DNA from 2 places in the Brevibacillus sp. M2.1A genome. Region 2 is predicted to be linked to the other one. Evidence: riboswitches for the same ligand, from Rfam matches in the RefSeq annotation. Region 2 holds a riboswitch; the other holds the start of a gene.
What was found. A riboswitch is a leader RNA that binds a small molecule or an ion and turns the genes downstream of it on or off. The one in region 2 is predicted to bind FMN.
Positions count from the first base shown of each region.

Region 1: it holds a riboswitch for FMN, as region 2 does, so the genes downstream of both, HP567_RS08280 (ECF transporter S component) here and ribD (bifunctional diaminohydroxyphosphoribosylaminopyrimidine deaminase/5-amino-6-(5-phosphoribosylamino)uracil reductase RibD) in region 2, are expected to answer to the same signal.

Region 1 covers NZ_JABSUY020000001.1:1,674,210-1,689,822, forward strand. Annotated here, with positions in the region: gene HP567_RS08205 (LysR family transcriptional regulator) at 1-107, opposite strand, end outside; gene HP567_RS08210 (2-methylaconitate cis-trans isomerase PrpF family protein) at 280-1,449, shown strand; gene HP567_RS08215 (Bug family tripartite tricarboxylate transporter substrate binding protein) at 1,577-2,611, shown strand; partial or broken gene HP567_RS08220 (tripartite tricarboxylate transporter TctB family protein) at 2,696-2,824, shown strand; gene HP567_RS08225 (methyl-accepting chemotaxis protein) at 2,869-3,489, shown strand; gene HP567_RS08230 (MoaF-related domain-containing protein) at 3,486-3,854, opposite strand; gene HP567_RS08235 (NAD(P)-dependent oxidoreductase) at 4,006-4,857, opposite strand; gene HP567_RS08240 (pyrroline-5-carboxylate reductase family protein) at 4,881-5,696, opposite strand; gene HP567_RS08245 (zinc metallopeptidase) at 5,793-6,473, opposite strand; gene HP567_RS08250 (hypothetical protein) at 6,697-6,837, opposite strand; gene HP567_RS08255 (glutamate-1-semialdehyde 2,1-aminomutase) at 6,917-8,203, opposite strand; gene HP567_RS08260 (protein phosphatase 2C domain-containing protein) at 8,369-9,211, shown strand; gene HP567_RS08265 (ABC transporter ATP-binding protein) at 9,301-10,311, shown strand; gene HP567_RS08270 (ABC transporter permease) at 10,304-11,098, shown strand; gene HP567_RS08275 (ABC transporter permease) at 11,102-11,899, shown strand; FMN riboswitch at 12,303-12,457, shown strand; gene HP567_RS08280 (ECF transporter S component) at 12,690-13,301, shown strand; gene proS (proline--tRNA ligase) at 13,616-15,082, shown strand; gene HP567_RS08290 (HAD family hydrolase) at 15,135-15,613, opposite strand, start outside.
Region 2 covers NZ_JABSUY020000001.1:5,591,308-5,606,920, reverse strand. Annotated here, with positions in the region: gene HP567_RS26725 (ATP-binding protein) at 1-1,644, shown strand, start outside; gene HP567_RS26720 (sigma-54-dependent transcriptional regulator) at 1,652-3,031, shown strand; gene HP567_RS26715 (c-type cytochrome) at 3,214-4,146, shown strand; gene HP567_RS26710 (HAD family hydrolase) at 4,270-4,938, shown strand; FMN riboswitch at 5,007-5,154, shown strand; FMN riboswitch at 5,267-5,411, shown strand; gene ribD (bifunctional diaminohydroxyphosphoribosylaminopyrimidine deaminase/5-amino-6-(5-phosphoribosylamino)uracil reductase RibD) at 5,544-6,650, shown strand; gene HP567_RS26700 (riboflavin synthase) at 6,670-7,326, shown strand; gene HP567_RS26695 (bifunctional 3,4-dihydroxy-2-butanone-4-phosphate synthase/GTP cyclohydrolase II) at 7,343-8,542, shown strand; gene ribH (6,7-dimethyl-8-ribityllumazine synthase) at 8,559-9,023, shown strand; gene HP567_RS26685 (spore germination protein) at 9,150-10,652, shown strand; gene HP567_RS26680 (GerAB/ArcD/ProY family transporter) at 10,657-11,745, shown strand; gene HP567_RS26675 (Ger(x)C family spore germination protein) at 11,742-12,860, shown strand; gene HP567_RS26670 (aldehyde dehydrogenase family protein) at 12,884-14,413, opposite strand; gene HP567_RS26665 (TetR/AcrR family transcriptional regulator) at 14,420-15,046, opposite strand; gene HP567_RS26660 (M23 family metallopeptidase) at 15,154-15,613, opposite strand, start outside.

The DNA.
Region 1 (15,613 bases), 3.9 Mb from region 2:
ATGCGATAGCTGAGCGAGGGCTGGGATACATACAAAACCTCCGCTGTTTTGGTCATATTTTGTTGCTCATAGAGTGTTTTCAAGAGCAGCCAATCCTTTTCGTCCACGTCATTTTCACTCTCCCTGCACGCTTTGGTTTTGTACCTTTATTGTAGTAGCAATTGAATGAATCGTACAAAAAATTTATGGAAAATGATAAAACATTCGTATTTCTTTTTATATTCACGGGTGTGGTACCTTAATGGCACAGAATCAAAAAAACATTCATGGAGGCAGCAGATGTACGATTTTGGCCAAGTTCACAAAATCCCAACCGTGATCATGAGGGGGGGCACCAGCAAGGGATTGCTTTTACGTAGATCGGACCTTCCTTCAGATCCAAAGCTGCGCGATGAAGTCATTTTACGCTTGTATGGGAGTCCAGACAGTACGCAGATCGATGGATTGGGCGGAGGCACCTCGCTATCCAGCAAGCTCGCCATAGTCGGACCGTCCCTTCAGCCTGATGCGCATATTGACTACACATTTGGTCAGGTCAGCCTGGAGAAAAAGGTCATCGATTACAACGTTACATGCGGTAACTTTGTCACGGCAGTCGGCTTGTATGCAGCAGAGGAAGGATATGTGCCGTTACAGGAGCCGGTTACCTACGTACGCATTTACAACACCAATATCAAAAAGATGATCGTGGCCGAAATTCCTGTGAAGGATGGGCAAATCGAGTACGAAGGAGACTTTGTCATCGACGGTGTACCCGGCTCATCAGCAAAAATCATGATCAATTTTCTCAACTCCGGCGGTACCTTTACAGGGAAGACACTGCCTACCGGACATGCTACCGATACGATCCGCTTGCAAGATGGAGGTCAGTTCAAAGTGTCGATCATCGATTGCGCCAACGTTGTGGTGTTTGTGCGAGCAGAGGATGTGGGCGTGCAGGGAACAGAGCTGCAAGCTGAGGTCAACAACAATAAAGGGCTCATGTCCACATTAGAAGCAATTCGAGTCGAGGCGGGCATTTTAATCGGAATGATTCAGCCAGAAGACAGAGAGAGAGTATCGCCATCGTCACATGCACTGCCAAAGATTGCGATGATTGCTCCGCCTCAAGTGTATAGCACTTCCGTTCATCGCAGAATTGAAGAGAATGAGATCGATCTGGTTTCACGCTACATTTCTATGGGGAGTCTTCATCGTGCTTATGCAGTAAGCGGAGCCATTGCAGTGGCAGCGGCGGCGAAAATCCCGGGAACTATTCCGAATGAAGTGGTCGCCACACAAAACAAAGGAATTCGCATTGGGCATCCGTCAGGAGTGATCTATGTAGAGTCTACAGTGGAACAGCATGGAACTAACTGGATTGTGAGTCGGGCAGCCAATGGAAGAACAGCCCGTAGGCTGATGGAGGGCTATGCACATGTGCCCGTATCCGTCTTACGTAATAAATAACTGATTATTCTGCCTTTATTTAAGGAAATGAAGAAAGTCTGTGCAGTGGCGAAATACCCATTACGGGCTTTGCCACTCACAGAATAATGTAAGCGTTTTACTAAACGAAACAGTAGGAGGAATTGTCATGCAAAGAAGAACGAAAAAATGGATGTTGGCTGTTTTGTCTACAGCACTGACGGTCAGTTTGGCTGCTTGTGGCGGGACCAAGGAGACTGGAAAAGGTCAAGCGACCGCAGCTGCATCCAACTATCCGGAAAAAGCGATCACGCTCGTTGCTCCCAACGGGGCAGGCGGTGGTTTGGATAAAACGGCAAGACTTCTGGCAAAAGGTTTGGCTGACACGAAATTGGTAACAAAAACCGTCCTGGTCGAAAATAGACCTGGCGGGGGAGGCAGCGTCTACATGGCGGAATATGCCACCAAAGAAACCAAAAACCCGTACAAGCTGCTGGTGAATTCACCGCCAGTGCTTTTGAACAACCACAAAAAAGAGGGAAATAGTCCATACGGCTACAAAGATACAACTCCGCTGGCGCAGTTAACGCGAGATTACGGCGCGATCTCCGTGCCTGCTGATTCCAAGTACAAGGATCTCAAGTCTCTCTTGGATGACATCAAGGCAGACCCTACACAGGTGACAATCGCTGGCGGTTCCTCACCGGGCAGCATGGACCATGTGATTGCAATGCTTCCGATCTACAAGTACGGTCTTGATCCGAAAAGGGTCAAGTATGTCGCGTATGAGGGTGGTGGAGAATCGATCACCGCGCTGCTCGGCAACCATGCACAAGCTGCTGCCAAGCCTGTATCGCTGGTACTGCCTTATTTGGAAGCGAAAAAAATCCGCGTGTTGGCCGTGACTTCGCCTGAGCGTCTTGGCGGTATTTTGAGCGACGTGCCGACTATGAAGGAACTTGGTCTGGATGCGGAATTTACGATCTGGCGTGGCGTATTGGGTCCAAAAGAGATGGGAGAAGCCGAGGTCGCATACTGGGATAAAACCTTCAAGGCATTGAGTGAAAAAGAAGAATGGAAGCAATTGTTGAAGGCGGATGGCGTAGAGGGCGATTACAAGAACTCGAAGGATTTCAAAGCATTCCTGGACGAGCAGGATAAACAGATCGAGGAACTGTTGAAGGCGATCGGGATTCATAAATAAAGCGGGACACAGAGGGAAGGGGCAAGACCTCTTCTCTCTTTCACTCGCCTCGCAACAGATTTTCAACAGGGAGGGAGAACAGCCATGAGTAAAACATTTGATCGCTATGCCAGTCTGGCTTTCCTTGCGTTGGGTGCCGGAGTTGTCTACCAGAGCCAAACTATTAGCCAAAGTGCTTACGGAAGCAATGTCGGGCCGAATATTTTTCCGATGCTTTTCAGGAAGGCAAGGAAGCTGTATTACAGGCGTCAGCCAAAATGAATATGGTTCAAAATCTGATGAACCAGAGCATGGAGTCTATGACTGAGTTGCATGGCCAATCAGAGCGAATCGGGCAAATCTCTACCATGATTTCGTCGATTTCCAACCAAACGAAACTATTGTCGTTAAATGCAGCGATCGAAGCAGCGAGAGCGGGTGAAGCGGGCAGGGGATTTGCGGTGGTAGCTGATGAAATTCGCAAGCTGGCTCAGCAGACAGCCGATTCGACGCAAGACATTCAAGGGATTATTGATAACATCCAGTCGCAAATCTACCAGTTCATGAAGCGTTCAGAGGAAGGGCATGGAGTGATTGAGGAGGGCGTCCGAATCGTCGGGCAGACTGGCGAAACGTTAGGAGATTCCGTGGAGCGGGTACAACAGACCGTTGCCTCCATTGACGATATTAAACAGCGGATGGATGAACAGGCCAAGCTGTCTAGGCAAATGGTCGATGCCGTTTTAGAAGTAACGGCTCTTTCCGAGGAAACATCGGCTGGCTCAGAGGAAGTGCGCGCTGTTGCCGAAACGACGCTGGGCGATATGGACAGGCTGACGCAATCTGTGACAGAACTGGATAAAATGATCCGACAGTTTGAAGCGTTGGTGAAGCATTAGGAGGTGGAGCTGTCTAGTTCGGTTATGGTACCAGAATGGAACAGACTTATTCGAACACCCTGTGCATCATAGGTATAATGGGTATAGACCAGCATCTTATGAAAATCAGCAACTTGGCTGACCGTATAGACTTCTTCCAGCCAATACATAAAGTATACGCAAGGGGCTATCTCCACGTAGTTGAATGTATAGTAACCATTGAATCCTTTATGCATCCCAGCAATCCCGACATCATGCCGGTGAGTAGCGTCAAAGAAATCGATGATAAATATATTGCCATCATCATAATCATAGCGAAAGGTCTTACCAGCGTATACTGGGAGTCGATGACTGTATTGTATATACGGAAAATTGGGATGATGCATAGCCTACTCCTCCTTTTGTAAGCAATATATGTCAAACATAGGCGTATGCTCTGCGTGGAATGACAAAAAACAGCGGCCATTCCAAGACTTTCTTTTTCAGGTCTTAGGTAGCCGCTGTTTCACTTATATTGGGTCAGTCAAGGCACAATGCTTATTTTCCGCCAAGGTGACGCAGGATCGCCATCAAATCGAGCTCTCCCAGTCCTGATTCCAGTGCATGGCGATAGGTGGCATTGACGGATTCCGCCAATGGTGTAGAAACGCCTGCTTCATGCGCTAATCGAAGGTCCTTGGCCATATGCTTCAGGGCAAAGGCAGCCGGATAGTCGTCAGCGAGAATCGAGGCTGCTTTTCCGCGAATTAACGGGGTTCCCACGGCGCTCTCGGAAATGATGTCCAGCATCTGTTCTGTGCCAATGCCGAGAGAGCGTGCGAACAGCAATGTCTCTGAGACACCTTGTACCGTAATGCCAAGCAACAGATTGATCGCCAGCTTGGCAGACGTGCCAGCACCGTTTGGGCCCAAATAAAAGGCTGCTTTGCCTAGCTTGTCCAGCATCGGCTTGACTACCTCATAATCCGCCTTCTCGCCACCTACCATGATGACGAGCTTCCCTTCTTTTGCAGGTCCTACACTGCCAGAGACAGGCGCATCGAGAAAGCGCAGCCCAGCTTGTTTGGCCTGGTCAGCAAGAAAACGGGAAGTATCCGGAGAAATAGTGCTCATGTCCACCGCCAGCTTTCCTTGCACAGGAAGACGCAAGAGGCCATCTGAGCCTGTATAGATTGCTTTTACAGCATCATCATCACTAACCATGGTAAAAAGTACATCGCTTTCTGCCACGAGCTCAGACAAAGTCGCAGTCTTTTTCGCACCCAATGCCACCAATGGTGCAGCTTTTCCCGGCGTACGATTCCAGACACGTACGTCGTAGCCTGCAGCCAGCAGATTGCTAGCCATTGGTATACCCATGTTACCCAAACCAATCCAACCGATGATCATCGTGTTGTTCTCCTATCCGCGATTTATGCTTTTATTTGTTGTTGAACAAGTATCTTCAAAGCAGCGTGCTTGGATTCTGTCATGGCAAACAACTCGTCAAACCCTGAAGGAAGCGTCTTGTCAAGCACACGCAAGCCTTCCTCGGTAATGCCACCTTTGGTAGCAACACGCTCGATCAGCTGGTCGAAGCTAAGCTGTTCGTTTTTGAGCAAAAGAGCGGTTCCCAGCATCGTTTCCACCAGCATGCTTCTTGCAGTATCCAAGTCAAGCTCCGGTGTTTTGCGAACGGCTGCCTGCGCGAAGGAATCAAGAATCCCTGCGATCAGTCCTGGTGCGCTGCTGGTGAGAATCGTCGCTGTTTCGATCTCGACCTCGGATACTTCCTGTGATTGACTAATGGAAGACAGGAGAGCGAGAAGCTCATTGCGATCCTCTGCACTTGTTCGACTGCTGCATGTAAACAGAGACACACCATGCAGCTCTTGCGAAGTGACTGTAGGAATTACCTTGCTTACGGCACCTGTATGGACGGTTTCCAAATCATCGATGCTAACACCTGCTGCTACAGAAACGATATGTACACTTTTGGGGATAGACAGCTCACGCAGTACAGGCAGGATATCCAGTGGCTTTGTGCAGAGAAAGACCAGCTTTGCCTGATCGCACACCTCTTGCGCACTTTTGGCTATGAGAATACCATGTGATGCTTGCAGATTTTCAGCCTTTTCTCTTGTTCGATTGAAGACGGTTATTTGCTCGGGCTGGACCACACCGCTTTTACAGAGTGATTTCACCAGCATTTGTCCCATACTGCCTAATCCAATGATTCCAATTCGCATATGCAAAACCCCCTGCCTTATTGTAACGTAGCCTCATGAAAAAAGGTACAGCCTCCCATATGAGAGAGCTGTACCTTTGCCGTTTCGTTTAACGGATTAGTCGTCAGAGCTTCGGAAAATCATGATGTATTTCGCCAACTCCAGAACAGAGATCAGAGCGGCAGCTACGTACGTCAGAGCGGCTGCGCCCAGTACTTTGCTTGCGCCACGTTCTTCTTCATTCCGGATGAAGCCCATTTTGAGCATCAGTTCTTTCGCGCGGCTGCTTGCGTTAAACTCGACAGGTAGTGTGACGAGCTGGAAGGCAACTGCTCCGGAGAAGAAGATAATCCCGATGAGCAGGAGTCCAGCCATTTTGAAGAAGAAACCAGCCAACAGCAGCAATGGCGCCACACCAGACACCAGGTTGACTACCGGGAAAATGCGATGGCGTGCTACCAGCATCGGGTACGAGACCTTGTGCTGAATCGCATGGCCTACCTCGTGACAAGCAACGGACAGAGAGGCAATCGAGTTGCCGAAGTATACGGGATCAGACAGGCGTACGACACGGTCAGTCGGGTCGTAGTGGTCAGTCAATGTACCTGGGATATGTTGAACAGGAACGTTCGTCAAGCCGTTCGCATCGAGCATGCGACGGGCTGCCTCTGCACCGGTAAGACCGGAGGAGGTAGGAACTTCGGCGAATTTGTTAAAAGTTCCTTTCACACGGAACTGTGCCCAGAGCGACAGTCCGAATGCAATCAGAATCAGGAAATCCATAGGATGGAAAAACATTCCACACTCACTCCTCATTGTAATCTATGAAAACGAAATGTTGCTAAGCCATACATGTAACCTTACTACTTCATTCTGTCCCATATTCATGTATACGAATAAGTCCTATGACAGTTTCACTATTTTATTGTACAATCTCTGACCAATATTGACAATGTTGCCGCATGCGAAAAAACAGACACATTCCTCGTCAGTATGATTGGGAATGTGTCTGTTTTGATGCTCATCTGTCGTGATTTTGAGTTTTATGATGCTCGGTTTTTCGCGGGTTTTGAAAGCCCTTCACTTCGAGCATCTTACTGCTCATTTTGGAATCCAACGTCTTTTCAGGAGCCTGCGGATATGATTTTTCACCTTTGGACACCGGGATATCCTCCTCGAAAACATAATCGCGAACAGGTTTATTATTTCCTCGGACGGATACGAAAGGACGTGGGAATGGTTTACAGCTGAGAAAAGGCGCGGTCTACAGCCGCGATGGTGTATTGGATGTCTTCTTCTGTATGAGCTGTCGTCACGAACCAAGCTTCATATTTAGATGGAGCCAGGCATACACCTTCATTCAGCATCAGCTGGAAGAAGCGGGCAAAAATTTCTCCATTCGCTTTCTGAGCTGCATCGTAATCATGAACAGGCTCGTCCGTAAAGTAAACAGCCAATGCCCCTTTTACACGATTGAGCTGAATGGTCACGCCGTGTTTGTTTGCCGCTTCGATGATTCCGTTCGCCAGCATAGCGCCAAGTCGTTCGAATTCATCGTACACGCCCGGCTGCTTCAATACTTCCAGGCAGGCAATACCCGCACGGATAGAAGCAGGATTACCAGCCATTGTTCCTGCTTGATACGCAGGGCCGAGTGGGGCGACTTGCTCCATGATTTCCCGACGACCGCCATAAGCGCCGATTGGCAGACCGCCACCGATAATTTTGCCCAATGCAGTCAGATCAGGCTCGACTCCGAGGAGGTTTTGTGCGCCGCCATAGCAGAAGCGGAAGGCCGTGATCACTTCATCGTAGACGATAAGGGCGCCAGCTTCGTGCGTAATGCGGTTAACCTCTTCCAGGAAGCCAGGCTCAGGTGCCACGATACCGAAGTTGCCGACAATCGGCTCAACGAGGACGCAAGCCGTTTCGCTTCCCCATTTGCTCATAGCTTCTGCGAATGCTTCGATATTATTAAAAGGTACGGTAATGACTTCGCTGGCAATGCTTTGCGGAATACCTGCACTGTCTGGAATCCCCAGAGTAGATGGCCCCGAGCCGGCAGCAACGAGCACCAAATCAGAGTGGCCGTGGTAGCAGCCTGCAAATTTGATGATTTTGACACGTCCGGTATAGGCACGTGCTACACGAATGCAGGTCATGACTGCTTCTGTACCGGAATTGTTGAAGCGAATGCGCTCCATCGAAGGGATTGCTTCACGGATCATGTTTGCAAAGGTAATTTCCCATGGAGTAGGCGTACCGTACAGGGTTCCATTGGCAGCCGCTTCGCAAATCGCTTTGGTCACATGTGGATGTGCATGGCCAGTAATGATGGGGCCATATGCTGCTAAATAGTCAATATATCGATTGCCGTCCACGTCCCAGAAATACGCGCCCTGGGCACGTTCCATCGTTACGGGTGCTCCCCCGCCTACGGCCTTGAAAGAGCGGGAAGGGCTGTTTACCCCGCCTAGAATGACGTCGAGTGCTTGCTCGTGCAGTTGCGCGGATCGTTCACGTTTCATGCATATTCCCTCTTTTCTTTTGGAACTACCTCTTTTGGAAAAAGTCCTTCATTATCTTACCACAGCTGTTCAACAAGTGGATATGAACGGAGAGCTATAGATGAAGGAAAGGAAAAATGATACAATTTTCAAGCAAATCACTCCAAGGGTAAAGGCGGGGTCATCATGAAACTTGAGTGCATCTCCATGAAAGGAAGCGGCAAAAGCAATGAGGACGCCTATGTGATTCAGCAGGTCAAACATGTGTATGCGGTCATCGATGGCACTACGTCGCTGATCCCGTATGAGAACGAAGCAGGGCAGACAGGAGGAGCTATCGCGGCTGACCTTGTAAAAAAGCAGTTGGAAGCAATGCCGGAGGATGCAGCTTTGCACAATTATTTGGGGACGATAAACGAAACCCTTCAGGAGCAGATGCGGCAAAGTGGCATCAATCTTGAGAAAAAGGAAGCATTGTGGGGAGCGGCCTGTGCAGTCGTTCGTGTAGGAGATGCCCATATCGAGTATGCGCAGTTGGGTGATTGCATGATATTTGCCGTTTATGATGATGAGATGGTAAGACCCCTGACGCACACGCAAGTCAGCCATTTGGAACAGGCCGCCTTGGCGAAGTGGGAAGAAGGAATCAACGAAGGATCGTGTACCCGAACAGAGCTGTACGAACGATGTATGGACATCCTGATCCATAACCGCTATCAGGCGAATGGACCAGGAGGCTACGGCGTGTTGAATGGTGATGTTGCCTGTCGGGATTTTATCGAGTATGGACGCATGAATCGAGTTGGCGTGAAGGCATTGGTGCTGGTAACGGATGGTCTTTTCATGCCGAGAACTATAGGTGGAGCACAGCCAAAGTGGGAAGAAACGGTGCTGCCGATTGTACATAAAGGGCTGCAACGTTATACAGACGAGCTCATCACTCTGGAAAACAATGATCCCGAATGCCTCCACTATATCCGTTTTAAAAAGTCAGACGACAAAACGGGCATGATTCTTTATCTTCAATAACAGTTTGGTGCAGTTTGCCTTTTGCACAATTCGATTGGCTCATATACACTACAAATGGTATTTAAGCGAAGAAAAAAGGACGGTTTTCCATGATTCAGGTAAATCATTTACAAAAGGATTTCCGCATTCATCAGTCCAGACCGGGCCTTGGTGGTGCTTTTCGTGATTTGTTCAGTCGAGAGTACAAGACAGTAAAAGCGGTGGATGACCTTTCCTTTACAGTAGGGGAAGGGGAAATGTTCGCGCTGATTGGGGAAAATGGTGCCGGAAAATCGACCACGATCAAGATGCTGACGGGTATCTTAACCCCGAGCGATGGCGAAATCGTCATCAACGGCTATGTGCCTTTCAAGCAGCGGGAAGAGTACGTTCGATCCATCGGAGTTGTTTTCGGGCAACGCTCTCAGCTTTGGTGGGACCTATCTCCGCTAGAGTCCTTCCGCCTGTTGAAAAGTGTTTATAAGGTTGACGAAGTAGAAGGAGAAAAATGGCTGGAGCGTTTGATTGAAGAGCTGGAAATTTCTCCGTTCGTCAGTCAGCCAGTGCGCAAGCTGAGTCTCGGACAGCGGATGCGCTGTGAAGTGGCTGCTTCGTTGATTCATAAGCCACGCCTGCTGTTTCTCGATGAACCGACAGTTGGACTCGATGTCCTCGTTAAACAAAAAATCCGTGAGTTTCTCCGCAATCTGAACGAGACGGAAAATATGACGATCTTGTTGACGACTCACGATGTGTCAGACATCGAAGCACTCTGTAAACGGGTGCTTGTCATGGACAAAGGAAAGCTGATCTTCGATGGTTTACTGAATGACCTCAAGGAAAAATGGGGCAATGGCACAGAAGTGTCCTTTCAAATGAAAAAGCGCACTTCAGCAGATGCTCTTCGTCAGGCATTGGGCGAGATGCCTTGTGAGATCGAGCAAATCAATGACTTTACCCTCAGTGTAAAAGTAGCGCGAAGTCAAGAAATGTTGCCCTTTGTGTTGTCGACGGTCATGTCCTCCTTTGAAGTCAGCGATGTGAAAATCGAGGAGACGAGCACAGAGGATATCGTTCGCAACATTTATTCCTCAGACCAAGAGGTAAGAAGCCATGCGTAAGCTTTATATGGAACTCATCCGCATGAGGTTTTTGACGATGCTTGCCTATCGTGTGAACTATTACAGCGGGATCATTATCTACGCGATCAACATCGGTGCGTACTACTTTTTATGGGGAGCGATCTACGGAGGTCAACAGCAGCTGGGCGGGCTTACGGTGGAACAGATGACTTCCTACGTTGCGATTGCTTGGATGTCGCGGGCGTTTTATTTTAACAACATCGATACGGAAATAGCCCAGGACGTCCGAGAAGGCAAGGTCGCGATTGAAATGATACGCCCTTATAATTACTTGTCCGTGAAAACGGCGCAGGCTTTTGGGGAAGGGATCTTTCGTTTTCTCTTTTTCGCGGGTCCAGGCATTTTCCTTATCAGTCTGATCATTCCGTTCAGCTTCCCTGCGACAGCAACTGGGTGGGGACTGTATTTGATCAGCTTGATGTGTGCGTTTTTGATCAATACACAAATCAATCTGGTGACAGGCTTGCTTACTTTCTTCCTGTTCCGAAACGATGGCATGATGCGAGCCAAGCGGGTCGTGGTGGATCTGTTGTCTGGTCTCGTGCTGCCGATCAGCTTTTTCCCCGGTTGGGCGCAAACGGTAATGGGGTATCTTCCATTTCAGGCGGTCAACTACTATCCGAGCTTGATCTTCACAGGTGCGATTACAACGGAACGCTCCTGGGAATTGATCGGTTTTCAGGTGGTTTGGATGTTTGTCATACTGGTTCCCATCTTGGTGATGTGGCGTCTTGCCCGCAACAAGCTGGTTGTGCAAGGAGGGTAGAGCATGCAAGACATGAGACATATTTTCAGTATTTTTGCCGACTACCTGAGCCAGTACTTCAAGACGAGACTTGCCTACCGAACAGATTTTCTCGGGGATTTTGTGTCCAATCTGGTTTCTGAGTTGATCAATCTTGTCTTTATTGTTGTTGTGTTCACCCATGTTCCGCTGATGGGGGATTGGACGCGTGACGAGATTATCTTTATCTATGGGTTCTTTTTGGTTCCATACGCGTTATTCTCGATGTTCTTCGGTTTTTGGGACTTCAACGAACGGTACATCATCCGGGGCGAGATGGATCGCATCCTGACGAGACCGATCCACAATCTGGCGCAGGTGTGCCTCGAGTCGATTGCGCCAGACCGCATTTTTGGCGTCATAACCGGGATCATCATCATGGGGTATGCTGCCATTCAACTCGATTTGTCGTTTTACTGGTACGACGTGTTCATCTTTATCGGGCTCTCGATCAGCGGGGCACTGATTTACGGTGGCGTGTATACCGCGATTGCCGCGGTTAGCTTCTTTTCCGACTCGCGGACAGGGATTGCTCCGATGATCTACAACATCCAGCAATATGGGCGCTATCCGGTAGACGTGTACAACAAGGCTATTCGCTTTGTGCTCACCTACGTGCTGCCGTTTGCTTTCGTAGGTGTTTATCCGGCGGCTTACTTTTTGCGCAAGGAAGTCTGGTACACATATGCGGCAATGACGCCGGTAGTGGCTGTTATTTTCTTCGGGATTGGGCTGTTGGTCTGGAACTGGGGAGTCACGAAGTATCGGGGAGCGGGTTCTTGATTATTTATAATCCGAAGTCGTTGTGAGGTAAAAAAAGACCATCCCGGCTGCAACCGGAACGGTCGGTACAATAGGCGCTTCCCGCAAAGGGGTGCGGATCAATACTATGTTGTGAAATAGACCGCAGAGCTGTCAACTCAAGGGCGGTCTATTTCTTTTTGGTCAAGGTAACTACCAAGCCGATCTCACCCGCTTTCTATGGGGATGAGCCGCGACCACCCTTGAGGAGCCGATTCTATTGTACAAGCGAATGATAGCATAATGTGCTCTCTAGTTAGCAAGTGTCTTTTTTATTCGCTATTCGCACTAAACACATCGGAAAAATAAATAAGAAGTGTCGCTTTGGCAGTTTCCTCTATTGTCAAATCAAAAAACAGCAGTATAATATGCTGTATACAACTACACATTCCTTCGGGGCAGGGTGAAATTCCCGACCGGCGGTGATCATGCTTTACGCATGTTAAGCCCGCGAGCCTCCCGAGCGTAAAGTTGCGACGGAGTGCAGGATCTGGTGTGATTCCAGAGCCGACAGTACAGTCTGGATGGGAGAAGGATGACGACAGTACGTTTATCACACGTGCTTGTTTACCTGTGCAAACGGGATGAGAACGTAGAGGCCAGCCCTCTTGTTTCTTGTACCTTTTATTTGCGCATGGTTTTGTCATACGCTTGCAAATGCCCTGTGGAACATAGCCACAGGGTTTATTCTGTTTGTGTAACAAGACGTGTGAGCATACAACGACTGTTGCCATTCCTCAAGAAGGAGTAGAAAAATGAGGAGATGGTAAACATGAAAGAAACAGCGCTGCATTCTTCGCGCACACGTGCAACCCAAAAGCTGGTGACGATTCCCATGCTGGCGGCCGTTGCATTTATTCTGCAGTATCTCGAGGTTCCCGTACCACTGATGCCAAGCTTTTTGAAGCTCGACTTCAGCACACTCCCGGCATTGATCGGGGGACTCATGTACGGACCTGTAGCTGGCATTATTATCGAGGTACTGAAAAATACACTGCACATGCTCTTCAAAAATACAGATGGCCTTTTGATCGGTGAACTCGCAAACGTCGTAGCAGGATCAAGCTTTATTTTTGCGGCTGTCTACATGCAGCGTCTGGGCCAAGGCAAAAAAGGCTTCCTGACTGGTCTCGCTCTGGGGACGGTTTTGATGACGATCGTCATGGCTGTGGCAAATGCATATGTGCTGTTGCCTGCGTACGCTGTGCTTTATCAAATGCCGATTGAACAGCTCTTGACTATGTTCAACGCGACAAGCATCTGGTCATTGGTTCTGTACGGAATCGTGCCGTTCAATCTCTTCAAAGGTGTTATGATTTCAGTGGTCGCGTATCCGATCTACGTGAAGCTCGGCTCCAGAATCGCTGCGCGTACCAACAATTGACAACCACGACATGACTCGCTAATATGTTAACTTAATAGAAAGTTTCAAAAGGCTATGAAAGGACCCGCAGCTATTCCCACGTTACAGAGAGTCGGCCCTAGTCTGGAAGGCTGATACGTAAAGGATAACTGCATCCCATCCTGAAGCCGCTGGTGAAGAGCTTAGCCGGATGCCCACCGTTATCGGGTTATCGAGAGGACTATGGCGTATTGCTATGGTCAATCAGGGTGGTACCGCGGAAGTTAATCCTCCGTCCCTTTTTGGGATGGGGGATTTTTTGCATTTTACGTAAGAACAAAAAGGAGCGTAGACGGATGAAAGAGGACAAAGCGTTTGTAAAAGAAATTACACCGCAATCGGAGGATTTTTCGCGTTGGTACATCGATGCCATCAAAAAGGCGGATTTGATGGACTACACACCGGTGCGCGGCTGCATCGTTTTCAAGCCGGATGGCTTTGAGCTATGGGAGCGAATTCAAGAGGCGATGAATAAGCGCTTCAAGGAGACAGGGCATCGCAATGCCTATTTCCCGATGCTGATCCCCGAGTCCTTCTTTCAAAAAGAAAAAGAGCATATCGAGGGCTTCAATCCAGAGCTGCCTTGGGTAACAGAGGCTGGGGGCGAGCCGCTAGAGGAAAAGCTCGCACTACGTCCAACCTCCGAGACGATCATCGGGCATATGTACAGCCAATGGATTCAGAGCTATCGGGACCTGCCTGTATTAATCAATCAGTGGGCAAACGTGTTTCGCTGGGAGAAGCGGACAATGCCGTTCTTGCGGACATCGGAATTTCTCTGGCAAGAAGGCCACACGGCACATGCGACAGAGGAGGAAGCTCGTCAGGAAACGATGCAAATGCTGGAGATTTACCGAGAGGTCGTTGAGCAGGAGCTGGCCATTCCGGTTTGGAAGGGACAAAAAACACCAAGTGAACGCTTTGCGGGTGCTGTTGACACGTATTCCATTGAAGCGATGATGAAGGATGGAAAAGCAGTGCAGGCGGGTACCTCGCACTATTTGGGCGATAAATTCGCGCGCGGCTTTGAAATCAAGTTTTTGGATCGCGACAATCAGTTCAAGTACGTTCACACCACATCATGGGGCACCTCTACGAGACTGATTGGTTCGATGATCATGGTGCATGGCGATGACCGCGGTCTCGTGTTGCCGCCTCGCATGGCTCCGACGCAGGTGATTATGATCCCGGTCGGTCCGATGAAGCTGCGCGAGAAAGTCATGGAGGCGTTTGATCCGCTCTTTGACGAAATCAAGGCCGCAGGAGTGCGTGTCCGTGCTGATCTTCGCGAAGAAACACCAGGCTGGAAGTTCAATGAGTGGGAAATGCGCGGGGTTCCTCTGCGTCTGGAGCTCGGCCCACGTGACGTGGAAAATGGTCAAGTGATTTTGGCTCGACGCGATACAGGGGAGAAGGTGACGGTTTCACTTGAAGGTATCGCGCAGACCGTTGTTCAACTGTTGGAAGAGATTCAGCAAAATATGTTCCAAAAAGCACTAGCATTCCGTGATGAAAACTCACATCTGGGGATCGACACACTGGAGCAGCTATCCGCTCATATTGCCAAAAACGAGAGCGAAAACAAAACGAGCGGATGGGTGTTAGCTGGCTGGTGTGGGGATGACGCTTGTGAATCGAAGATCAAGGAAGAAACCAAGTTCACCTCTCGCAACATCCCGTTTGAGCCTCCTGTACAAAAGAAAGTCTGCCTTTGCTGCGGCAAAGAGTCACAGCATAGTGTCTGGTTCGGACGGGCGTATTAATCAAAAAAGGGTGTGTCCACGCTTTTGCGGCAGGGGCACACCCTTTTTTCAACTAGCGTCCGAGAATCCAATCGGTAAAAGCTTGCACATCCGTAAAGTGGTAGTCAGGCTCGGGATCGAATTTTCCCGACTTTTGTGTAACCAAAAGCCAATCCACACCGACTGTTCGCAAACCAGCGGCACGACCAGCCAAAACATCAGCATCACTGTCACCTACGAAAATGGTTTCCGCAGGAGTTGCGCCTAGCTGTTTCATAGCAGTAAAAATACCTTCTGGATGAGGCTTTGGATGTGTGACCTCATCCCCTGTAATCACGACGGAAAAATACGAATCTAATCCCCATTCGCGAAGGGAGATGTCAGCGCTTTTTCGTCCTTTTCCTGTTACGATTCCCATTTGGATATCGGCTGCGTGAAGTTCGTCGAGCATCATTCGGATATTTTCCGGATTTTGTACGCGGGAGTGTTCATCTGTGTATACACGATAAAAATGTGCGAAGGCGTTGTCATGCGCATGTGGGGGAAGCTTGC
Region 2 (15,613 bases):
CTCAATGTAAAACAGTTGCTCGAACAGGTCACACTGCGAGCTCGATATGAAAACGAGGCCTATTTGTTCGTCACGGATGGGAAAAGCGATAGGTTTGCAGATCCGTTTATGTTGGGCAAGCCTTCTGATGGCTCCTTGACCTATTATGAACAAGCGGTTCCTCCCTCCTGGACACTACCAGATCGAACTGACAAGCCTGTTATCCGTACGTATCAGGCTTCCAATGAAGATGTCATGGTCAACTATGCCATGCGTTCTTCCGTCACCCATTGGGTCATTATGCTGGAACAGTCAAGCCAAACGGCGTTTGCTGCCTTTTCAAAATTGGAACAATCTCTGCTCTTCACGACCTTATTCATCGCACTTATCGTGTTGGGGATTAGCATTGTGTTTTCTGTCTCATTTAGCCGATTAATGGAAAAGATCGAATCCGCTGTGCAAAAAATCGCAGGTGGCGATTTATCCGTACGAATACCAGTGACGACCTCAGATGAAATTGGCAGGCTGGCAGCGTCCTGCAATGAAATGGCACAGAGTCTGGAGACGAAGACCAATCAACTTCTGGAAGAAAAGAAACGGCTTGATCTCGTCGTCAGTGGCATGGGGATGGGACTGATTCTCGTAGATGAATGTTTTCGTATTCGCTGGATTAATCAAACAGCGTCGGCGTGGTTTCAGGATACGGCAAATCTCCTGGGGAAGGACTGCCATCAGACGATTGGTCAGCATTTCAGCTCATGCAGTGGCTGCATGCTCCGAACACGACAAATGGTAAACCAAAATCAGACTGACCTTATTTCCTCCAGAGTCGATCAGGATGGACGTGTCCGTTCTTATCGACATCAGGTTTTCCCTCTGCATCCGGAGAAAGAATCGTCGGCTTTTCTGGAGGTCATCGAAGACATCACGGAGAAACGAGAGCTGGAAGCCGCAATCGCACAAGCAGACAAGCTCGCTGCTATTGGACTCTTGGCATCGGGCATCGCCCATGAAATCAATAATCCATTAGGCATTCTGTCGTTGTATGGACAAGACTTGCGGGACCGTCTCGTGGAAGAGGATATTCGAGATTTACAGGACACAGGAGAGCTTACCCAATACTTGGACACGATGGACAAACAAATTAACCGCTGCAAGGAAATCACGACCCGGTTGCTGCACTTTTCGGGAAAATCACCCGTTACCGTAGAACAAGTAGATATTCATCAAGTCCTAACAGACATTCTCATTCTTTTATCCCATGAAATACGTGTCAAACAGGTAACGGTAAACCAGTCTCTGTCGGCCTCTGCTCCGTTTCTTCTCGCTACCCCTGGACAACTTCAGCAGATCTTGCTCAATCTGTTAACCAATGCACTGTACGCGACCCAGGAGCGGGGAAATATTGAGATAGCAACTGATTCTCCATCGAATGATCGGCTCCGTCTGTATATCAAAGATGATGGATGCGGTATACCTGCAGCAGATTTGCCGCATGTTTTGGAGCCTTTTTATACAACCAAGCCTCCTGGAAAAGGGACTGGTCTCGGGTTATCGGTCTGCTATGGGATTGTGACGAATTTAGGCGGAGAAATCGAGATCGAAAGTACGCCAAACATAGGCACGACTGTTACGGTCATCCTGCCGTCGGCAAAGGGGGAATGAACAAAAGATGCACACTGACACTCGGATACTCATTGTTGATGACGAAGCAGATTTCCGCCATCTATTAACCAGTCGATTAAAGAGAAAGGGATATACCACGCTGGAAGCACCTGACGGAATCAGCGCGCAGCAGCTAGTAACCAGCGAAACGATTCATGTGATTCTGCTTGATTTGAAAATGCCCGGGATGGACGGTCTCGCCTTTCTGCAATGGTGCAAGGAAGCCTCTCCTGCCATTCAAATTATTGTTGTAACGGGACACGGAACCATCGAAACAGCTATCGAAGCGATGAAACGCGGTGCTTATGATTATTTGACAAAACCTTACAACCTCAATGAATTGGAGGTATTGATTTCCAAGGCCATAGAAAAACAGCAGTTGACCGAGGAAAACCAACAGTTGAGAGAAGCGCTGTCGACAAATGGGAAAACGACGTTTCAAATCGTTGCGGAAAGCCCGAAGCTAAAAGAGGTCTTAGCAACTGCCAAGCGAGTAGCCAGTACGGATTTTCTCGTTCTCTTGAAAGGGGAAAGTGGGACAGGGAAGGATGTCATTGCGAGACTCATCTATGAATGTAGTGAGCGAGCAGCAGAGGCATTCGTACCGATCAATTTGGGGGCGATACCAGAAACGATGCTGGAAAGTGAACTGTTCGGACACGAAAAGGGAGCTTTTACAGGCGCAACTGCCCAAAAAAAGGGACTGGTAGAGATTGCTCACGTGGGGACGCTCTTTTTGGATGAAGTAGGGGATTTGCCTTTTCCTTTGCAGGTCAAGCTGCTCCGTTTTCTGGAAACGGGTGAATTTCGCCGAATAGGGAGCCCGATTTTGCACAAGGTGGATGTTCGGATCATTGCTGCTACCAATGCCGATCTGGAGAAGAAAGTGGAAGAAGGAACGTTTCGGTCCGATCTCTATTTCCGGCTGCATGTCATGGATTTAACGATTCCACCCCTCGCCCAGAGAAGAGAGGACATTTTGCCATTGTCGGCTTTCTTTTTGAATCGACTGAAGCGTAAGTATCCAGTCAAACCGCTTTCTGTGAAAGCCCAGGCAGCTCTTTTGGCCTACTCATTTCCGGGGAATGTTCGGGAGTTGGCTCATATGATCGAACGCGCTGTCGTTTTGGCAAAAGGAGAGGAGATTGACGACAAGGATCTCTTTCCTCATGAACAGCCAGTGCATCACAACCCGTCAGATCGAAAGCTCCTTTTCTCTGCAGAATCGGGGGAGGAAGAGGCGTTTTTACTGAAACACGTAGAGCGAGAACATATCAAGCATGTGCTGGACGTTCTGCAATGGAACAAGACCAAGACAGCTGAGAAGCTGGGGATCAGCGTGCGTAATCTGTACCGAAAAATCGAAGAGTACGAGCTGCGACCGTGACATTTTGTCGCGTACTGACCGTGACATTTTGTCGCGTACTGACCATGACATTTTGGCATGGTCTTTTCTTTTTCTTGCTGTTTGGAAGCGCCAAGTCGTTCGTTTTCCTGCTTCTATGGTTTGGCACGCCTCTTGCTACTCTCATGGTGTGAATGCACGATCAACATGGAGGAGTGAGACCTATGTTCAAAAAAGAGAAGACAGGCTGGAAGAAGCTGTCTATGGTTGTAGTGGCGATGCTGGTCTTTGCAGGCTGCGCTACACAGCAGTCCGCTCAACCCACCTCAACAGCGAATGAGGCCAAAGATAAAACAGCGAGTGGGGCAACGGGAGCAATCAATTTAGATTCTTACACCCCGCCTAGTATGGACAAGGTACCAGAAGGGCCATTGGGAGAATCGATTAAGTATGGACATAAGTTAATGAATGAAACGAGCACAGTGATCCCTGAATACACAGGAAATAAGCTTTCCTGCTCCAGCTGTCACGGTAATGCAGGAATGGATGCGACCTCCCCATTAACGGGTGTCACCGCAGTCTATCCCCAGTACATTCCAAGGTCTGGAAAAGTGATTACTATTGAAGATCGGATCAATGGTTGCTTTCAACGAAGCATGAACGGAAAGCCATTGCCTTACAACAGCGACGAAATGAGAGCGATGGTTGCCTATCTGACATATATCTCAACAGATGTACCAGTAGGAATTAAAGAGCGCCCGTGGATAGAGAAAAATGATATGAAGACCGTACCTCAACCGAATGTGGCAAATGGAGAAGCCCTCTTCCAAAAATCGTGTTTACAATGTCATGCTGCTGATGGTTCAGGTACAGGTCCAAACTCTGGCCCAGCACTATGGGGGGATAACTCCTTCAATATTGGTGCAGGCATGGCTCGAATTTCCAAAGCGGCTGGCTACATTCAGCGTAATATGCCTTTAGGGGAAATGGGTGGCATCAAGCAAGGCTCGTTAACCGATCAAGAAGCAGCGGACCTAGCTGCCTATATTTTGTCCAAGCCACGTCCGGACTTTGCCAAAAAGGCACAAGACTGGCCAGCCGGAGGAGTTCCAAAGGATGTGCCGTATGAAGTAGATAGCGCCAAGAAGAAGCAATAGGAACTCAATATCGAACCCCAAAAAGGGGGCTGTCCCAAAAGTTATAAAATGACGGAGGGATAGTCCTTTTTTTGATAAAATGGAAGGATCATTCACGACTATTGTCAAAAATGGAGGCACAAAATGAGCAGAACCTTTCAAAAAGGCATTATTTTCGATATGGACAACACCTTGTTGCAATCCAGGATCGATTTTACCGAGATGAAGCGGGCCATATTTCAGCTATGGGTGGACAATGGGATCGTTTCCCCAACATTTGAATGGGAAAAGCATACCGCATCACAGCTCATTGAGATCGGGCGAAAAGCGGAGCAGATGACGTCAGAGTTGGAGCAAGCGATGTGGGATGCAGTAACCACGATCGAGAAGGAAGGGATGCATGGTGCCGTTCTGGAGCAACACGCGGTAGAAGTGCTGGAGGAGTTGAAGAACCGCTACCAGTTGTATATCCTGACCAACAACGCGTATGCTGCTGCAATGGAGGCTTTGAACGAGACGGGAATCGCCTCCTACTTCGCTGAAATCGTCGCCCGCGAGCAGATGACGACATTGAAGCCATCTCCCTCTGGCGTTCACTATATTCGCAGCCGAAAGCCAGATTGGCCTGTTTCGGCCTGGACGATGATCGGGGATTCGTGGATCGATGGCAAGGCGGCCTGTGATGGACAAGTTGCTTTTATTGCCTATCAAGGGAATGAGTTGGACATGGAGCGAAATGGTGTTGTGCCAAGAGCGTACATCAATGATTTGAAAGAACTCCTGACGGTCCTCGAAATGTGCGAGCAAGAGTAAAAGTGCACTTCTCCAATAAATGATTACAGACAATAGCGAAAAATATGCTATACTTTGCCTAACTGAATACCAGCCTTCAGGGTAGGGTGCAATTCCCGACCGGCGGTAATGACGAACGCACGTCTGAGCCCGCGACTCGCTATCGAAGCAGTTGATAGCGACTGACTTGGTGCAAATCCAAGGCCGACGGTACAGTCCGGATGGGAGAAGGTATTTGGAACGGCCTGTTTCGCTGTTTTTTTCAAAAAACGGTAGAAGCGAGGCTTCTTTCTGAACGCCCTGAGCATAATATTCATGGGCGTTTTTATTTTTCATAAAACTTCATAGCGACAATCTTCAGGGCAAGGTGAAATTCCTGACCGGCGGTAATGGCGTACGTACGTCTGAGCCCGCGACTCGCTGACCACGCTTGCAGCGACTGATCTGGTGAAAGTCCAGAGCCGACGGTACAGTCCGGATGGAAGAAGATTTTTTGCTTTCTTCATTTGTTTTTTCAAAAAACAGATGAGGTAAGGCTTCTTTCCCTATGCCCTGAAACGCTGTGAGGTTTCAAGGGCTTTTTGCGTTGTGCTTGGCTGGAATGATGGAACAGAAAGGAGTGCGGTATGGAACAGGACAGCAAGTACATGGATCTGGCGCTGGAGCTGGCACGATCAGCACGAGGCCAAACCAGTCCGAATCCCATGGTCGGAGCTGTGATTGTGAAAGAGGGAACCATCGTCGGAATGGGAGCGCATCTGCGGGCAGGAGAGCCCCATGCTGAGGTGCACGCACTGCGGATGGCTGGGGAAAAAGCGCAAGGTGCGACCGTATATGTGACGCTGGAGCCTTGCAGTCACTATGGGAAAACACCGCCGTGTGCAGAAGCGTTGATCGCAGCTGATGTACGTCGTGTGGTTGTAGCTACGCTCGATCCGAATCCATTGGTGGCGGGACGAGGCATCGAGATGCTGCGGGCAGCAGGAGTAGAAGTGGCGGTGGGCGTGAGAGAAGAGGAAGCGAAGGCGCTCAATGAAGTCTTTTTCCATTACATCCAAACCAGACGTCCATTTGTGACGGTAAAGACGGCCAGTACATTGGACGGAAAAATTGCTTCGGTCACGGGACACAGTCAGTGGATTACTGGTGCAGAGGCTCGGGCAGAGGTGCATGAACTTCGCAGGCAGCATGATGCAATCCTGGTTGGAGTTGGGACGATTCTCGCTGATGACCCACTGTTGACGGCGCGCAAGGGAGAGCAGTGTTTTGGGAGCCAGCCAGTTCGCGTGATTTTGGACAGCCAATTACGTACGCCGCTGGATGCCCGTGTCGTTCAGAATACAGATGCGAAGACATGGATCTTTACGACAGATGCAGCCCCAAGGGAAAAGCAGGAGCTGCTTGCAGCAAGAGGAGTTAAGGTCATCACAATGGTAGGGCCAATTCGCGTGGAAAAGGTGCTGGATACGTTGGGGGAGCTGGGGATTACCTCGTTGCTTGTGGAAGGCGGACAGGAAGTAAACGGCTCCTTTTTGCAGGCGAGAGCGATTCAGAAGGTCGTGAGCCATATCGCGCTAAAGCTGATCGGAGGAAGCGGTGCGCCCTCGCCGTTCGGTGGTCAAGGCTTTGCAACGATGGGAGAAGCAGTGCAGCTGACAAATGTCATGATAACTCCGATTGGGAAAGGCGATGTACAGATTAGCGGGTACCCACAATGGGAGGATCAGACGTAGCAGGTGAGGAGGAGAGAGCATGTTCACGGGACTGGTCGAAGAAGTGGGCGTGATGGAATCGATTCAAGGGAACGAACAGGCGAGCCGACTGGTCATCCGCGCACAGCAGGTACTTGAAGGGGTGAAGCTCGGCGACAGTATCTCGGTCAATGGCATTTGCCTTACGGTTACTTCTTATACCAATCGTCAGTTTTGCGTCGATGTGATGCCAGAGACAATGAATAAGACGAGCTTGCGCCAATTACGCAGTGGACAGCGAGTGAATTTGGAAAGGGCGATGCGGCTGGGGGATCGATTCGGCGGGCATATCGTCTCCGGACATGTAGACGGGACCGGAATAGTTGCTTCACGAGAGGTGAATGCGAATGCAGTTGTGTTCCGGATTGAGGCCAAACCGCAGCTGTTGAAGTACGTCATTGCCCGTGGATCGATTTGCATAGATGGCATCAGTCTCACCGTGGTGGACGTAAACGATAACGGTTTTACGGTTTCGATCATTCCGCATACGCTGGCGAATACAAGTCTTGCAGACAGACGACCTGGGGACTTGGTGAATCTCGAAACGGATGTCATCGGCAAATATGTGGAGCGCTTGTTAGGTTATCAAAACCATGGCGGTACAGAAAAATCTGGCGGGCTCAGTCTAGCCTTTTTGCAGGAAAATGGCTTCGCGTGAGTAGGAGGGAGAAAGTATGTTTCATCGCATAGAAGAAGCATTGGAAGATTTGCGTCAGGGCAAGGCAGTCATCGTGGTAGATGATGAGGATCGGGAAAACGAAGGAGATTTTGTCTGCATGGCCGAAGCGGCTACGCCTGAAATGATCAACTTCATGGTCACGCACGGCAGGGGACTCGTGTGCGTGCCGGTGACAGAAGAGCACGCAACTCGCTTGCAGCTGGCTCCGATGGTGAATGCCAATACAGACAAGCAAGGAACGGCTTTTACCGTGTCTATCGATGAAGGGAGCACACACACAGGGATATCCGCTCACGAGCGCTCTCAAACGGTCTTGGCGATGCTCAATGAGCAGAAGACCGCAGAAGATTTCCGCAGACCGGGACATATTTTTCCGTTAATCGCGAAGTCTGGCGGTGTATTGCGCAGAGCGGGTCACACGGAGGCGGCAGTTGATTTGGCTCGCTTGGCGGGGGGCATTCCAGCGGGAGTCATTTGCGAAATTATGAACGAGGATGGCTCCATGGCACGTCTGCCGGAATTGGTAGAGATTGCACGCCGCTTTGAGCTCAAGCTGATTACGATTGCAGACCTGATAGCGTATCGGATGCGGACGGAATCCATGGTGAAAAAGGAAATCGAAGTGCAGCTTCCGACCGCCTACGGTGATTTTCGAATAGCGGCCTATACGAACGAGCTGGATGGCAAAGAGCATGTGGCTCTCATTAAGGGAGAGATCGGACCGGATGAGCCCATTCTCGTTCGCGTGCACTCGGAGTGCTTGACAGGCGATATTTTCGGGTCATACCGCTGCGACTGCGGTCCACAGCTGCACGCTGCATTGGAACAGATCGAAGCGAACGGACGCGGCATTTTATTGTACATGCGCCAGGAGGGCAGAGGCATTGGCTTGATTAATAAGCTCCGTGCCTACAAGCTGCAGGAGGAAGGCTTGGATACGGTTGAGGCCAATGAAAAGCTAGGATTCGCCGCTGATCTGCGAGATTACGGTATTGGTGCGCAAATTTTGCGGGATTTAGGTGTGCAACGCATGCGGCTTTTGACCAATAACCCACGAAAAATCCGTGGGCTTACTGGCTACGGTTTGACAGTAGAAGAACGGGTGCCGATTCAAATGCCGGAGCATCTGCACAATAAACAGTACCTGACAACAAAACAAGAGAAGCTGGGCCACCTGCTTCATCTGCACAGATAAGGAGAGGGAATAAGCGATGAGAACATTCGAAGGACATTTGGTTGGAACAGGTTTGCGTGTAGGGATTGTGGCAGGACGTTTTAATGAATTGATCGTAAGCAAGCTGGTCGGAGGGGCCCTTGATGCCTTGAAGCGTCATGGCGTAGAAGAGGAGCAGGTAGACGTGGCATGGGTTCCGGGGGCATTTGAAATTCCGTTGATCGCCAAAAAAATGGCGGAATCCGGTCGCTATGATGCAGTTGTTACATTGGGAGCTGTCATTCGTGGCTCCACTCCACACTTCGATTATGTCTGCAATGAGACCGCAAAAGGAGTCGCGTCCCTATCTTTATCCACTGGGGTACCCGTTATTTTTGGTGTTTTGACGACAGACAATATCGAGCAAGCCATCGAGCGAGCAGGAACCAAAGCAGGCAACAAAGGCTGGGAAGCCGCAACGGCAGCGATCGAAATGGCTAACTTATCTAAGCAGTTCGCCTAATCATTTCATATGGGTAGCGAGATAGTTCAACGGGGGCTTTGGCTCCCGTTTTCTATTTTTTTGGATAAAATCACCACGGGTAGGTCAAAGTAAGAAAGATTTTCCTGAAAAAAAGGGGGATCTAACGTGAAGCCGACTGATTGGTGGAGAGCGCAGGTAGAGGCCATACAAACAAAGCGGCGCATCAGTTCGGTACAAGCGCGGCGAAGCGAACAAATTACACCTGAAATGGTAAAACAGTGCATGCAAAACGTGGATGACCTCAGCAGCTTGTCATTGAAGATGAATGACGAAGAGGTACACGTTTTTTTTCTCGATACGCTGGTGGATGTGTCCCAGATTTATGAGAATGTCTTTCTTCCGTTGCAGCGTTCCGACGGGAAAGACCCGATGCAGGTGCTCCCTTTCTCACAGGAATGTCTTCTTGACGATATGGAGACGTTGATGAGTAACTTGCTACGCGGTCATACCATCTTGTTTTTCCTGGAAAGGGATCTCATTCTGCATGTGAATACATTTCAGGTCGCGCATCGTTCCATTACGAAATCCGAGACGGAGGCGACCGTCCTTGGACCGCAAGATTCCTTTGTTGAAATGCTGGAGATCAATTTGTCCTTGCTTCGGAGAAGAATGGCTACGCCTCATCTGAAAGTATCGAGCTACTCGATTGGCACCGAGGCGCACAACAAGGTAGCTGTGATTTATCTGGACAACATCGCGAGCGCAGAAAATGTGGAGCGCGTGAAAAAACGGCTCGACAATGTCATTTACCCTGGATTTGTCGGGATGCCTGTCTTAAAGCAAATGCTGGAGGACAAGCCGTACTCTCCGTTCCCGCAATTTGGCTTGACGGGTCGGCCTGACAATGCAACAGCAGCCTTATTGGACGGCAGAATCGTGATCATGCTGAATGGCAGTCCGGATGCTGCTATCTGTCCGACTTCCTTTCTGGAGATGTTTAGCAGCCCCGAAGACTTTTACAATCGATGGTCAACGGCGAGCTTGCTGCGGATGATTCGCTTTTTCGGTTTATTTATCACCATCATGCTTACCTCCAGCTATGTCTCTGTCTTGACGTATCATCCGGAAATGCTTCCACCCGCTTTGCTGACGATTTTGTCTGAATCGCGCAGTCGGGTGCCTTTTCCGCCAGTGATCGAGGTGCTCATTATTGAGCTCGTCATCGAGATTTTGAGAGAAGCAGGGATACGCATGCCGACTAAAATCGGTCAAACAATCGGTATCGTTGGCGGTATCGTGATCGGGACAGCCTCCGTACAAGCAGGGTTAGCCAGTAATATCCTGATCGTCCTTGTTTCTGTATCAGCGCTGCTTTCTTTTGTGCCACCCAATTTTTTGATGAGTAATGCGATTCGGCTCGTTCGCTATGGTTTTATCTTGATGGCAGGCGTATTGGGCATGTACGGCCAGATGCTGGCACTGTCGTTTTTATTCGCGCATTTGCTCAATCTGACTTCGCTCGGGACTCCGTACATGACCCCGGGAGTTCCGCGTCAATGGACCGATTTGATGAATAGTCTCGTACGTGCGCCATTGAGGTTTATCGTCAATCGAAACCGCATGTCCCGGGCAAAGCAAAAGCATGTCCGGCCAGTTGGGGAGGACTAGGGAGATGGATAGAGGGAGAATTCACAGCCTGAATCCGATCCTGGTAATCGGATTGATTATGAATACGATGGTGGGGGTCAATTTACTTGGACTGGCTCATTCTGCCAGCAAACTAGGCTACAATCTGTGGTGGTCTCCGATTTTGTTGGGATGCATCGTCAGCTTAACGTTAATTCCGATGATGGCCTTGTGCCGTCGCTATCCAGAGGATAATCTGTTTCGGATTCACGAAAAGCTGTTGGGAAAATGGCTGGGACGCTGTTTCAATATCTTGATTATCGTCTACGCCATTCTGAATGTATCTACCGCCAATGAAGGATATGTCAGGCTGGTGCAAACCTCCATGCTGAGCAATCAGACAGCCACATTGCCGTTGCTCGGATTGACTTTGACGATGGTCTACATTACAAATGGCGGCATCAAATTAATCGCGCGTTTTTGCCTGCTAACCTTCTTTTTTACCGGCTGGATGGTTTTTCTTTTGCAGTACGGATTTCAAAAGGGAGGATTCACACATATTTTTCCTCTATTTAATACAGATTGGCGCAGTATAGCCGAAACCGTGCACAATTCTTACGCGAGTATGCTTGGGTATGAATTGGTTCTGTTTTTCTACCCGTATATCCAAGAGAAGAACAAGGCACACAAGCATGTGCTGATTGGGGTATGGATCGTGGTTTTGTTGTATGTCATGGTCTTGCTCACAAGCGTAGCTTATTTTTCCGAATGGCAAATGGAAAATCTCATTTATCCCATTTTGAATTTGTTTAAGGCTGTAGAGCTGTCTTTTTTGGAGCGGATCGAAAATCTCGGGATTGGTCTCTGGGTCTTCCTCATTCTCAGCACGAGTACGGGATATTTGTGGGTTGCGCGTACAGGGCTTGAAGAAATGGCAGAAAAGACTCGGCTGTGGCATCTGCTTTTACCGACCATCATTTCGTTTTTATTCATTGTGGGGCCATTATCTGTAGAAAAACAACGCTACATTTATGACAAGGTGACTGTTTACATAGCCTATGGATTGATCTTATGGCCTATTTTTTTGTTATTGCTTCATTCCTTGAAGTTCGGTAGAGGAGAGCGGGTATCATGAAGAGGGCAAGCTGGTTCATTGTTACGGTTATCCTCTTACTCAGCCTTTGCGGGTGCGGACGCGAACTCGAACGGCCAGCACTGGAAGACATGGCCATGATTGGGGTTATGGGCTTCGATTATGTAGATCGTGAAAAAATAGATGTCACCGTATCTGTACCGGTTCCCTCCAAAAATAAGGAATCCACGCAGGTGTACTCGACTTTTGCTTCGATGACGAGCGAGGCGATGCTGAATCTCGCGACAAAAGCAGAGAGGAGCATGTCTCTCTCTCAATTGCGTGTGATTTTGTTCAGTGAAGAATACGCCCGCAAAGTAGGGATCGGAAAAGTCATCCTTGATCTCTACCGCAATCCGATTGTAGGAGAAAATGTATACATTGCCGTCGTACAAGGAAAAGCGAAAGATGTCATCAAAAAAACCTATAACCATAGGCCGGAAATCAACACGTATTTGAACAGCTTGCTTCGTCCGCGAGTGGAAACGGCCTTTTCGTCTTTTGCGACCATTCACGATTTTGTTTTTATGATGACCAGCAACACGATGGACCCCAATCTTCCTTATCTCATTCAAAGTGACGGAGAGATTCAGATCACCAAGGCTGCCCTTTTTCGAGTGGACAGGATGATCGGAATGTACTCACAGCGAGAGGGGAAGCTGGTTCAGGGCTTTCTGGGAAGAGAACGCTTGCCACGTATGAGCTTCGAGTTCCAGCACGAGACGAAAACAGGTAAAAAACAAAGGGAAAAGGTCGTCTTCGATTTTGTGCGGGCAAAAACGAAAGTAAGAAGCGAAGGCAGCCTGAAAAAGCCTGTTATCCACATCGATCTTAAGGTAAGAGGAATGCTGGTAGGCTATTCAGGCAACAAGGATTTGGAAAAGCGGGCTCAATTTCGGACCTTGATTCAAGAGCTTGAGAAACGGATCAAAAAGGAAAGCATGGAGATGTTGGTGCGTTTTCAAAAGCAAGGGGTTGACCCGGCGCAGCTAGAGGAGAGCATTCGCCAAAAATATTATGGCAAATGGACACGCGAAACGGGTCTCGCCCTATATAAAAAAGCGAAATTTAATGTCAGAGTTCATGTGGATATAGTCGGTTTTGGCACACTGAAATAAGGAGCAGCAGGATACCGGTGTGGTTAGAACAGACGCTTGAATTCGCGCCAGATCGCACCCAAAGTCCGGCGATTTACATTTTGGAGCTTGCCGTATAACAGGTTCGTCAAACCGATGAAGGTGAGCTCTTGATCTTTCGTATACGGATACCAGTTGAACTCGCGTTTGCGCTTGCCCGGATCGTGGATGACAGAGATGCTGTGTGTAAAGGCTTGCAGTCCTGAAGGTCCACGATAACGGCCAATACCGCTCTGTTTGACCCCGCCAAAAGGAAGATGGGGATTGGCGTAGCTGATAATGACGTCGTTGATGCACACATTGCCACTGTCGAGCTGACGAGCTACGCGATCCGCTTTTGTTTTATCGGCTGACCATACGGAGGCATTCAGTCCGTACGGTGAGCTATTAGCCAGGCGGACAGCCTCCTCTTCGGTGGAAAAAGTCATGATGGGCAGCACTGGACCAAAGGTCTCTTCCCGCATGATTTTCATTTCAGTCGTCACGTTTGTGAGAATGGTCGGCGCGATATACATGCTGTCAGAGGAAGGAAGTCCTCCGGTGACTGAAGTCGCGCCCGCAGCCAGCGCTTCGCTCACATGCTCACGGACAATGCCGATTTGTTGGGAAGACGTCATCGAACCGACCTCGGCCTCATTCGGATAGCTTTGGCGCAATGCTTTTGTTTTTTCAGTGACTAGCTTGAGAAACTCAGGATATACCTTTTCATGGACAAAAAGACGTTCAACAGACATACACACCTGTCCAGAGTTCGTAAAAGCCCCCCACACCGCGCCATTTGCTGCCCGTTCCAAATGAGCGTCTTCAAATACGATCATCGGGTCCTTCCCGCCCAGCTCCAATTCAACAGGGATCAAATGCTCCGAAGCTGCCGCCATAATTTTTTTGCCTGTCGCAACAGAGCCTGTGAAAAATATTTTATCTGGGCGCGCAGCTACCAGCGCCTGTCCAGCTTCGCGTCCTCCATGCAGGACGGTTACGACTCCATCTGGCATAGAAACAGCGGAAAAAACCTCTTCCATGAGCAGTCCGGTAGAGGCAGTCACCTCGGAAGGTTTTAAAATAACGGTATTGCCTGCTACCAGCGCAGATAATACGGGAATGATAGCAAGCTGAAACGGATAATTCCACGGAGAAATGACCGCGACGACACCCATCGGTTTGTAGTGGATATACGATTTCTTCGGCCATAGTACGATAGAGGTTGGTACTGGCTGATCGGCCAGCATCTGATAGGCATGTTTTTCATAAAAGCTGATCGTGTCGACAGTGACGAAAATTTCGGTCATATACGCTTCCAATGTAACTTTTCCGGTAGCCTCACTAATTTTTCGGGCGATTTCTTCGCCGTGATCGACTAAATAATGCCGCAACCGTGCCAAATAGTCCAGACGCTCGGCCAACGATGTCGTGGACCAAGCTGGAAAGGCAAGACGCGCACGTGCCATCGCGTCTTCTACTTGTTCTGGAGTCGCTTCCTGTAAAGCGCCAAGCAGTTCTCCAGTGGCGGGATTTTGCATGGACAGGACTGCCATCCTAATTCACCTCGATTCAGGAGATAAAGATTCAGAAGAGAAGAGTGTATCCATCAAATGGGCAAAGGCCTGTTCAAAATGAGCAATCGCTTCTTCCGGCTTCTGCAAGTCATCGAGCAAAAATTGAAAAAGGAATCCGTCGATTGCAGAGTAGATGAGTGAGATTGCGGAGTTTTCGTCAATGGTCAACGGTGATTGTTCTTCGCGCTGCAACCGTACGAGCATACGAGAGATGAGCTGATGCAGACGGGTTCGAATGATTTTTACCTGTTCACCAAAGGCGGGAACGTACATGGCCTGTACCTGCAAGTCATACCAGAGCCGATGCAGATTTCGATCCTCTTGTAGACTACGGCACAGGACACGGGCTAGAGCTGCTGACCATTTTCCAGATGGAGCTGCGAGCACTTCGCGTTCCAACTCCTCCATAAAACGTCCCTTGTAGCTAGAGATTACAGCGAGCAAAAGCTCTTCTTTGCTTGCAAAGTAATAATGCAGAATGCCAAGTGAGACGCCAGATTCCTTGGCAATGTCGCGCAAGGAAACATGAGCATACCCTTTTTCAGCCAAACAAGCAGTCGCTTGCTCAATCAAAAATGCCCGTTTTGCTTCGGCTTTTTTTGGGGTAGTCACTTTCTCACCTCGTTTTTGGACGACTGTCCAGTTTTTCTGTTTTTATTGTATTTTTACGGATGATGTCTGTCAATGAGAGAGCTGCCCATAAAAAAGAAGCGGCTTCATTACCGCTTCTTTTGCCGCTCCCAGCGTCGTAAATACGGATAAGGATCAAATGACCAATCCGCGCCACCTGTTTCTCTGTACATCCCGTAGTGCAGATGGGGAGGGAATTTTCCTGAAGTACCAGGCTTCCCATAACCAGAACTGCCGACATATCCGATCACTTCACCCGGTTCCACGATGTCACCCGGCTTCAATCCCTTTTTAAACGAGGACAGATGTGCGAAGTAATGATACACATTGCCCATGTCACGCATGCCGATTCTCCATCCGCCATACCTGTTCCAGCCGAGTACCTCAATGACTCCGTATGCTGTGCTGAGTACGGGAGTGCCGTGACTGGCAAAAATATCGGTCCCCTCGTGGATGCGACGTCCACCCCAGCCGCGTGGCGCTCCCCATGTACTGCGGTAGCTGTATTCGTACCTCGTGGGGATAGGAAAATGCCTCTCTTCTAGGGCC